One region of the Pseudoalteromonas sp. AS84 genome, then DNA from elsewhere that is predicted to be linked to it. Evidence: predicted binding sites of a transcription regulator. Region 1 holds the regulator's gene; each other region holds the start of a gene.
The links. Region 1 encodes FliA, which starts transcription of late flagellar genes. Its sites were predicted from a motif close to CTAAAGNTNNNNNNNNNNNNGCCGATA; they were not measured.
Positions count from the first base shown of each region.

Region 2: WNY79_RS20065 (DUF5610 domain-containing protein) is a predicted target of FliA. The motif match lies at 1,421-1,447, and genes of this name have one in related genera.
Region 3: pomA (flagellar motor protein PomA) is a predicted target of FliA. The motif match lies at 1,522-1,548, and genes of this name have one in related genera.

Region 1 covers NZ_JBBMQY010000010.1:72,151-75,415, reverse strand. Annotated here, with positions in the region: gene flhF (flagellar biosynthesis protein FlhF) at 1-834, shown strand, start outside; gene WNY79_RS12050 (MinD/ParA family protein) at 827-1,687, shown strand; gene WNY79_RS12045 (RNA polymerase sigma factor FliA) at 1,714-2,424, shown strand; gene cheY (chemotaxis response regulator CheY) at 2,465-2,848, shown strand; gene WNY79_RS12035 (protein phosphatase CheZ) at 2,866-3,265, shown strand, end outside.
Region 2 covers NZ_JBBMQY010000033.1:21,984-25,248, forward strand. Annotated here, with positions in the region: gene WNY79_RS20055 (thiol:disulfide interchange protein DsbA/DsbL) at 1-150, shown strand, start outside; gene trmA (tRNA (uridine(54)-C5)-methyltransferase TrmA) at 217-1,314, opposite strand; gene WNY79_RS20065 (DUF5610 domain-containing protein) at 1,477-2,616, shown strand; gene murI (glutamate racemase) at 2,682-3,265, shown strand, end outside.
Region 3 covers NZ_JBBMQY010000008.1:180,021-183,285, forward strand. Annotated here, with positions in the region: gene dxs (1-deoxy-D-xylulose-5-phosphate synthase) at 1-47, opposite strand, end outside; gene ispA ((2E,6E)-farnesyl diphosphate synthase) at 154-1,041, opposite strand; gene WNY79_RS10795 (exodeoxyribonuclease VII small subunit) at 1,044-1,286, opposite strand; gene pomA (flagellar motor protein PomA) at 1,608-2,375, shown strand; gene WNY79_RS10805 (flagellar motor protein MotB) at 2,378-3,265, shown strand, end outside.

The DNA.
Region 1 (3,265 bases):
CCAACACGTGCTTGCATGGTTGATCGTTTAGTCGGTATGGGCATTGATAAAGAAGTAGCACAACAAATGGCATGTTTTGTACCTGATGATGTGTCTCGTCAACAAGGCTGGAAAGCATTGTTAACGATGGTCGAAGATCAAATGCAAACAACCAATAATGAAATACTTCGCCAAGGTGGTGTATATGCATTAGTAGGTCCAACCGGTGTAGGTAAAACAACAACTGTGGCTAAGCTTGCAGCGTTAGGCGCACAAAAATATGGCGCTGATAAAGTGGCGTTAATAACCACTGATACGTACAGAATTGGAGCCTATGAGCAACTTGCAACATATGGCCGTATTATTGGTTGCGGTGTAAAACAAGTTAAAGATGCTAATGAATTAGCTGAAGTTTTATATCATTTACGAAATAAACGTCTAGTATTAATTGATACAGCAGGTATGAGCCAACGAGATTTACGTTTAACTGAGCAGTTAAACACGTTAATGCGCAACCAACGTGTGGATATTCGCAGCTACCTAGTACTAAGCGCGACAGCACAAATTAATGTATTACAAGAAACAGTACGCCACTTTAAAAAAGTACAGTTAAGTGGTTGTATTTTCACTAAGTTAGATGAATCTTTGAGTTTGGGTGAGATTATTAGTATTGCGATTCAAAATCGTCTTCCAATAGGGTATCTTACTAACGGTCAACGAGTACCAGAAGATATTCGTGTTGCAAATGCTGAAAAACTAGTGAAAAAGGCTGAGCAATTATATTTAAAAAGAATAAAAGCACAACATTCAAGGCACCAAGCAGTGGCGCCAAGTACAGTAGGGATGTATGATTAACACAGTATTAGATCAAGCAAGCGGCCTGCGCAAGATGAGTCAAAACAATAACAACGGCGTAAAAGTTATCGCTGTAACCGGTGGTAAAGGTGGAGTAGGGAAAACAAATGTTTCTCTAAATACAGCTATTGCACTAGGGCAACAAGGTAACAGAGTATTAGTGCTGGATGCTGACTTAGGTTTAGCAAACTGTGATGTAATGCTTGGTTTACGTGTAGAGCGTAATTTATCACACGTTTTGTCTGGTGAATGTGAGCTTGACGAAATTTTAGTTGAAGGCCCAGCAGGTATTAAAATTGTACCCGCTACGTCTGGTTCGCAAAGTATGGTGGAGCTATCGCCATCTGAGCATGCTGGACTAATTCGTGCGTTTAGCGAATTAAATACCGAATTTGATATTTTAATTGTAGATACCGCCGCTGGTATTTCAGACATGGTACTGAGCTTTTCTCGCGCGGCACAAGATGTAATGGTTGTCGTGTGCGATGAACCAACATCAATAACGGATGCTTACGCACTTATTAAAGTATTAAGCCGTGAGCACGGTGTTTATAAGTTTAAAATTGTCGCCAATATGGTCCGCAGTATGCGTGAAGGTACCGAATTATTTGCAAAGCTTTCTAAAGTAACAGATCGCTTTTTAGATGTATCAATGGAGCTAGTCGCAACGGTTCCTTATGACGAAAATATGCGCAAAGCAACACGTCGTCAAAAAGTAATCGTAGAACTCTTTCCAAATTCGCCAGCCGCTCTTGCGTTTAAAACACTGGCAACAAAAGCAGTTAAATGGCCAATACCAAATCAACCATCTGGGCATTTAGAGTTTTTCATTGAGAAACTAGTAAACGGCTAATTATGACAACACTGGTGAATAGAGCTATGGGATATCAATCAACACAAAACTTAAATGTGATTGTTGAGAAACATGCATCACTTGTAAAAAAAGTGGCTTGTCATCTAATTGCTCGATTACCACCTAGCGTTCAGCTTGATGATTTAATTCAATCAGGAATGATAGGTTTAATAGAAGCTTCAAAAAACTTTGATGCGACAAAAGGTGCAAGCTTTGAGACCTTTGCTGGTATTCGTATTCGCGGTGCTATGCTTGATGAAATGCGCCGTGGTGATTGGGCTCCTCGTTCAGTACACCGTAAAAGCCGACAAGTTGCAGAAGCAATTACTGGGCTCGAAAGTAGTCTGAACCGCGAACCAACAGATACAGAAGTTGCTGAAAAACTTGAAATTTCGCTCAATGAGTACCATCATATTTTAAATGATGTTAATACCAGTAAAGTATTAGGCATAGAAGACCTTGGTGTCGATGAGGATGTTATTACTCCCGTAGGCCAAGATTTAGCGCTAGACAAACCTTTTAATAATGTTAAAAATGACCGGTTTAATGAGTCTTTGCTAAGCGCGATAAAGTCATTACCAGAGCGTGATGCAATGGTGCTTTCTTTGTACTATAACGATGAAATGAATTTAAAAGAGATAGGACATATACTCGATGTAAGCGAATCGCGTGTAAGTCAGATACATGGTCAGGCGATGATTAAGCTTAAAGCTAAAATCAATGACTGGATAAACTAGTAGTAAGTAAACTAAGGTTAATACCTCACTGGGGGATGTTTTGGATAAAAACATGAAAATTCTTGTAGTTGATGATTTTTCAACGATGAGACGAATTATAAAAAACCTATTACGTGACTTAGGTTTCACTAACGTTCAAGAAGCTGATGACGGGTCTACAGCTTTGCCTATGTTACAAAATCAAGTATTTGATTTTGTGGTTACAGATTGGAATATGCCTGGAATGCAAGGCATTGACCTTTTAAGAGCAATTCGTGCAGATGATAAGTTAAAACATATCCCTGTATTGATGGTAACGGCAGAAGCTAAAAAAGAACAAATAATAGCTGCAGCGCAAGCTGGCGTTAATGGTTATATTGTTAAGCCGTTTACGGCTGGAACATTAAAAACTAAATTAGAAAAAGTATTTGAACGCTTAGGCTAATGATGGGGGAGAGGCTTATGTCAGCACCAGCTGCGCCTCAAATAACGTTAGAACAAGCTCGTCAACTCGTCATTTTTTTAGAAAACGATGAGCAAGATAAGGCAAATGAGTTGATTTTAGAGACCGCTTCACAAGAGCAGTCTAAATTATTTGCTGAAGTTGGGAAGTTGACTCGTCAACTGCACGAAGCACTTAAAAGCTTTGAGCTTGATACTCGCTTAACTAATATAACGACTGATGCTATTCCAGATGCTAAAAAGCGGCTTAATTATGTCATAGAAATGACAGAGAATGCGGCTAATAAAACAATGGATGCTGTTGAGGCTAGTTTACCTATAGCTCAACAACTGGCAGATGAAATATCTCATATCAAACCGACATGGGATCGTTTAATGAGTCGCGAGATTGAGCTTGGTG
Region 2 (3,265 bases), on a different contig from region 1:
GATCAGGACTACTTCAAAGAAAAAGGCGCACTACGTGGCGTACCTACATTTATTGTAAATGGTAAGTATAAATTAAACCTAGGTCGTGAGTCGGGTATTACTGAGCCAGAAGACATTGGTAAACTGATTAATTATTTAGCTAGCAAATAAATTTAGCTAAAACTAAAAAAGCTCCTCAGGGAGCTTTTTTTTATGGGCAACGTTTACTGAGCGTATTTATTTACGCTGTAAGAAAACACCCGACTCAATGTGATGCGTATAAGGGAACTGATCAAATATAGCAAAGCGCTTAACGTTGTGCGTACGTGTTAAGTGATCAAGGTCACGCTCAAGGGTTTCTGGATTACACGATATATAAATTATGCTTTCGTAGTTAGCCACTAAGTCACACGTTAATTCATCCATGCCTGCGCGCGGTGGATCAACTAATATGGTTTGGCAGTCATAGCTTTTAAGATCAATACCGTCTAAACGAGAAAAAGTACGTTCGCCATTCATTGCTTGAGTAAACTCTTCACTAGACATACGAATAATATCTAAGTTCTCTACGTTATTTTTAGCAATATTGTATTGAGCAGAATGAACAGATGATTTTGATATTTCCGTCGCTAATACTTTATTAAAAGAGCCTGCTAGCGCAATAGAAAAGTTTCCGTTACCGCAATAAAGTTCTAATAAATCATTTTTAAGTGGCTTACATAAATCTTGTGCCCACTCCAACATATTAATATTTACTTTTGCATTAGGCTGAGTAAAGCTATTTTCTACTTGTTGATAAATAAGCTCTTGACCATTAACTGTTAAACGCTCAGTTACAAAGTCATCACCCAGCACTTCTTTTTGTTTGCGAGCGCGGCCTATAAAGTCAATTTTGTATTTACTGCTTAGTTTTTCTTTAAGCGCTTTAATTTCACTTAACCATTCATCATCAAGTGGTTTGTGATAAAGCAAGCTTACTAAAATTTCACCGCTTAGCGTTGATAGGTAATCGATTTGAAATAACTTACGACGTAATATTTCACAAGGCTTAAGATGCTCAATCATCACCTGCATTATTTCACCTACTAGAGGCGCTGCGGGATCAAATATATCAACACGGATTTTTTCTTTTGTTTGTTGATCAAACATAATGTGAAACAGATCGTCACCATCGTGCCATACTCTAAATTCAGCACGTTGGCGGTAGTTAGTTGGCTCTGAGCTAAATACTTCTAATTGCTCCACACCAAAACGTTGGAACTGTGCACTAATACGCTGCTCTTTTTCACTTAACTGCGCTTGGTACTGTGTGGTATCTATTTTAATAACTGCCATTAACGCTACTACCTTATCTAAGATCTGTTTATCGGCGCTATTGTAGGGAGCGCTGCGTATTTGTCTAGTTTTGGCTAGCATTTATGCTGTTTTATTGAACATTGTACTTTAGTTTTTAGTGTTATAGCCGATAATAAACTACGCACGCTTAGGAGACGAATCATGAAAATAGGTAATTATGGCTTTACGCCAAACAACAACATCAATAAATTCAACAATAAAGCTGATATACAGCAACCTACAATTACGTCTCCTCAAGATAGCTATCAACAACGAGGCCGAGAGTTGGCCGCAAAGGTGCTTGGCGATAAAATGGCTGAGCAGCTTGGATTACCTATCGCAGAAAAAAAAGCAGATAAACCACTATTTGATTTTGATGAAATAGTAAAAAACGTACTCGATTTTGTAAGTAGTGCTGTTAATAAAGCAAAAGCTAACGGCGCTGATGACGAAAAGCTCAAAGATATGTTAGGCGACGCGCGCAAAGGAGTCCAAATAGGGATCGATGACGCGGTTGATGAGCTCAAAGGAACTGGCGTATTTAATGACGACATGGAAGAGGGCATTAATAAATCTAAAGAGGGTATTTACAATGGGCTTGATGAGTTTGAAGAGTCGTTATTTAACCCACAACCTGCCAGCGTAAATATAAGCCAGGCTCAATATGTCAGTATGACGAGTAATGCAGAGTATAAATTTACCACCGCAGAAGGCGATGAGGTAAGTATCAGCTTTGCAGATGCATTTGAATCTCAATCGGCAAGCGGCTATCAGCAAAACAGTAATAGCGAGTCGTTTGCAAGCTCATCATCGCAATCTCGACAGGTATCATTTTCGATGTCGGTTAATGGTGACTTAAACGAGCAAGAGCAAGAAGCTATTAATGCGATGATGGAAGATTTACAAGATTTAAGTAAAACATTTTTTGGTGGTGACCTGGATGAAGCATTTGAACAAGCTCAAGAGCTGAGTTTAGACAGTGACCAGCTGGTGGCTTTTTCTATGGATTTACGCCAAACAAAAACAATAGCCACAGTTAAAAGCTATGAAGAATATAAACCAGCACCAGAAAAACAAGTATCAGAGGGCTTAGCTCCCTTTAATGATGACCTTAAAAATGCTTTTGAAAAAGCGGGCGAACTTGGATTACAAAATCAACTAGCTGGCATTCTACAGTGGTTAAATCAAGATCAGGAACAAATAGATAAGTTAGTAGATTACACAAAGTCTATGTTCGAAAACCTTAATCAGTTAAATTCGGCAGCCGACGATCTTGCTGATTTAGAAACCACGCAAAGTTAAACTACTTTCTTTTATAAATACCTCATGGCAAACTGCCGTTCTTAAAGTAAAGTGGGAACAGTAGTTTGTCAGCGCATATAATGGTCTTTGATTCAGGTATTGGTGGAACTACTGTACTTGAGCATATAAAGTACAGTATCCCAAATGCTCAGTACAGCTATTTTATGGATAATGCTTTACTACCTTATGGTGCTCAATCCCAGCAGACAATCATTAACCGATTATGCTCACTTATTCATTTCATCAAAGCTAATACGCTTAGCGTTGATTTAATTGTAATAGCGTGTAATACCGCTTCTACATCTGCACTTAGTGCTGTTCGTCAAATTACGGATATTCCTATTGTAGGCGTTGTGCCAGCAATAAAGCCTGCGGCAGAGCTAACACGTTCAAATCATATTGGCTTATTAGCCACACCAGCCACGGTCGCCAGTTCATACACTAAAACATTAATTACTGAGCATGCACGTAATGTAACCGTTAATCTATATAGCAGTGTGGAGTTAGTAACTTTAGCTGAGCAATACTTTTTTACAGAGTCTTTGGATACAAACAAGTTGCATCAAGTGCTTGATGACCTACATATAGATAAAACTATAGATGTACTTGTATTAGGATGTACGCACTTTCCAATATTAGCAGAGCCTAT
Region 3 (3,265 bases), on a different contig from region 1:
TCGTCAACCAAATTAAGTAATGGATACTTGCTACTATCAAGTGTCATGGTTTTATTTATATCCTTCGCTAACATTAATTTGATTCAAAGCTATTACGAATAATTAATGTTGGGTAATAATGTCAGTGCTAATTGCAATACGTATGAGCAAAAATTAGTGGTCACGCTCAATTAGATAATTTGCTAGCGACGCAAGAAGTGTTGTGTCAGCATCTATATTTGCCAACGCTTCATGGGCTTGTTGTATTAAATTCTGCGCCTTTACTTTAGCGCCTAGCATACCTAATAACGCCGGATATGTCGCTTTATTCGCGGCAATATCGGAGCCTTGCGGCTTACCTAAAGTAACCGTATCGCCTTCAACATCTAAAATGTCGTCGTGTACTTGAAATGCTAGCCCTATAGCATACCCAAAAACACTTAAATTTTCTAAGGTTTGTTGATCTGCCTTTTCACTGCACAGTGCACCAAGTGTAATTGCGCAATTAATTAGAGCCCCGGTTTTTAGTTTATGTATTCGCTCAAGCTCTTGTACGGTAATTACTTTATCCGTTGCAGCTATATCGAGGCCTTGTCCGCCAACCATACCTTGTAGACCTGATGCTTGGGCTAATTGTGCAATCATTTTTACTTGTGTTTGTGATGAGCATTCAAATTTGTGATTTGCAATAAGCTCAAAGGCAAGAGTTTGTAGAGCATCACCGGCTAAAATTGCGTTTGCCTCGCCAAATTCTATGTGGCAAGTAGGGCGTCCGCGACGTAAATCGTCATCGTCCATTGCAGGTAAGTCGTCATGAACTAACGAATAGCTATGAATGCACTCAATTGCAGCAGCCAGTATGTTTAAGTCTTGTTGGTTTGCGCCTAGCATTTTACCTGTGGCATAAACTAAAAATGGACGTAATCTTTTACCGCCATTAAATAATCCATACTGGGTGGCGTTCTTTACAGTTTCTTCTGTATCGAGAGGCTGTTTAAAATGCAGTTGTAAAGTTGCTACTACATCTTTTTGAGCACGTTCAATATGATTTTTTATGCTCACAGCTATTCCATATCACTATCAAAATTTGTAAGTACTGACTTTTCGCCATTCCCCATCAAAATTGATACTTTTTGCTCTGCTTGCTGTAATTTCCCTGATGAAGCACTTGCTAATGCAATTCCACGCTCAAATTGCTTTAACGATTGCTCAAGCGATAAGTCACCTTGTTCCATGTCACTAACGATTGTAGATAATTCTTCTAGTGCTTGTTCGAAACTTAAGTTTTCAGGTTTTTTAGTCGCCATCTTTATTTCAGCTTACATAATAAATTTAGGGGTCAATTTTAGGGGGAATGCTAAACTAGGTCAAAGGATGATATTGGTTTTTTACCTTTATCACGTTAAATTATATTTCAAGTGCATTAATAAAGCCTTAATAGCGGTCTGTTGATTTAATAAATCAATTGATAATTAGGTAGCCTCTATAACTTGATCTAAGATAGTGCTAAAGGCTGCTTTTTATGTTTATTTATAAAAATGGCTTAAGCAATTCAATATGTTGCCGATAAGCAGTTAATAATAAAAGTTTATGATAAGGCCATTAAGCATGAAACTTCTGGAGGAAATGTGGATTTAGCAACCATAATTGGGATCCTAGGCGCAATTGGCTTAATTGTCATGTCTATGTTTATGAGTAGTAGCGGCGAAATGGCTATGTTTGCCGATGCCCCTTCAAGTGTAATTGTATTTGGTGGTTCGCTCTTTATTGTTTTATCAAACTTCACCATGTCGCAATTTTTGGGGATAGGTAAAGTTGTTGCTAAAGCGTTTATGTTTAAAATTGAAACGCCAGAAGAACTTATTGAAAAAGCTGTAGAGCTTGCTGATTCAGCTCGTAAAGGAGGCTTTTTAGCACTCGAAGAAGCTGAAATCCCAAATCCATTTATGCGCAAAGGCGTCGACATGCTTGTTGACGGACATGATGCAGATGTAGTTCGCGCTACACTTCAAAAAGATATTTCTCTAACCACGACTCGCCATGAAATGGGCGCAGGTTTATTTAAGTCATTAGCCGATATAGCACCAGCAATGGGAATGATTGGCACCCTAATTGGCTTAGTTGCAATGTTATCTAACATGGATGACCCAAAAGCAATTGGCCCGGCAATGGCGGTAGCACTATTAACAACTTTATATGGCGCGTTTTTAGCTAATGTTGTAGCAATCCCAATTCAGGTAAAACTTGAACTGCGTAAAGACGAAGAAGCTATGAATCAACGTTTAATTTTAGATGCTATTTTAGGTATTCAAGATGGTCAAAATCCAAAAGTAATCGAAGGTATTTTGAAAAATTACTTAGCTGAATCTAAGCGCAAAGTAGATACCGAGGAGTAACTATGTCTGATCAAGAGTGCAAATGTCCACCACCAGGCTTACCTGCATGGATGGGAACTTTTGCCGATTTAATGTCATTATTAATGTGCTTCTTTGTACTCTTGCTTGCGTTTTCAGAAATGGATGTACTTAAATTTAAACAAATAGCAGGCTCAATGAAGTTTGCTTTTGGTGTACAGAATAAAATTGAAGTAAAAGATATCCCCAAAGGTACCTCTGTTATTGCCATGGAGTTTACCCCAGGCAAACCAGAACCAACCCCAATAGAAACCATTCAGCAACAAACTGTAGAAATGACCCAGCAAATGCTTGAATTTCAAGCGGGAGATGAAAGCTCCGCTGGTGGTAGGCAAGAGCAGCGAGGAGATAAACGAGGGGGGGAATCTCGTAGCACATCGCAAGAACAATCGTCAGAGCAAGCAACTTCAGCTGCCGATCAGGAACAAACTAACGAGCTTGTTAAAAAAATAGCGCAGCAGCTTGAAAAGCAAATAATCGATGGCGCAATTGAGCTTGAGTCTTTAGGGCAGCAAATAATTATTCGTATTCGTGAAAATGGCTCATTTCCCTCAGGGAGTGCATTTTTACAACCAAAGTTTAAACCCATAATTCAAGATATTGGTGTGCTGTTAAAAGATGTACCTGGCGAAATTACTGTATCTGGCCATACCGACGATTTTCAGGTATCGAATGAGCTATATATTAATAATTGGGATTTATCGTCAAAGCGTGCTGTAGCAGTAGCAAGCGAACTGCAAACAGTGCAAGGGTTTGATAAAAATCGGATGATGGTAGTAGGGCGCGCTGATACTCGTCCACTTGTTCCAAACGATTCAAATGAAGATCGCCGAAGAAACCGTCGAGTAGAAATATCAATCCTGCAAGGTAAG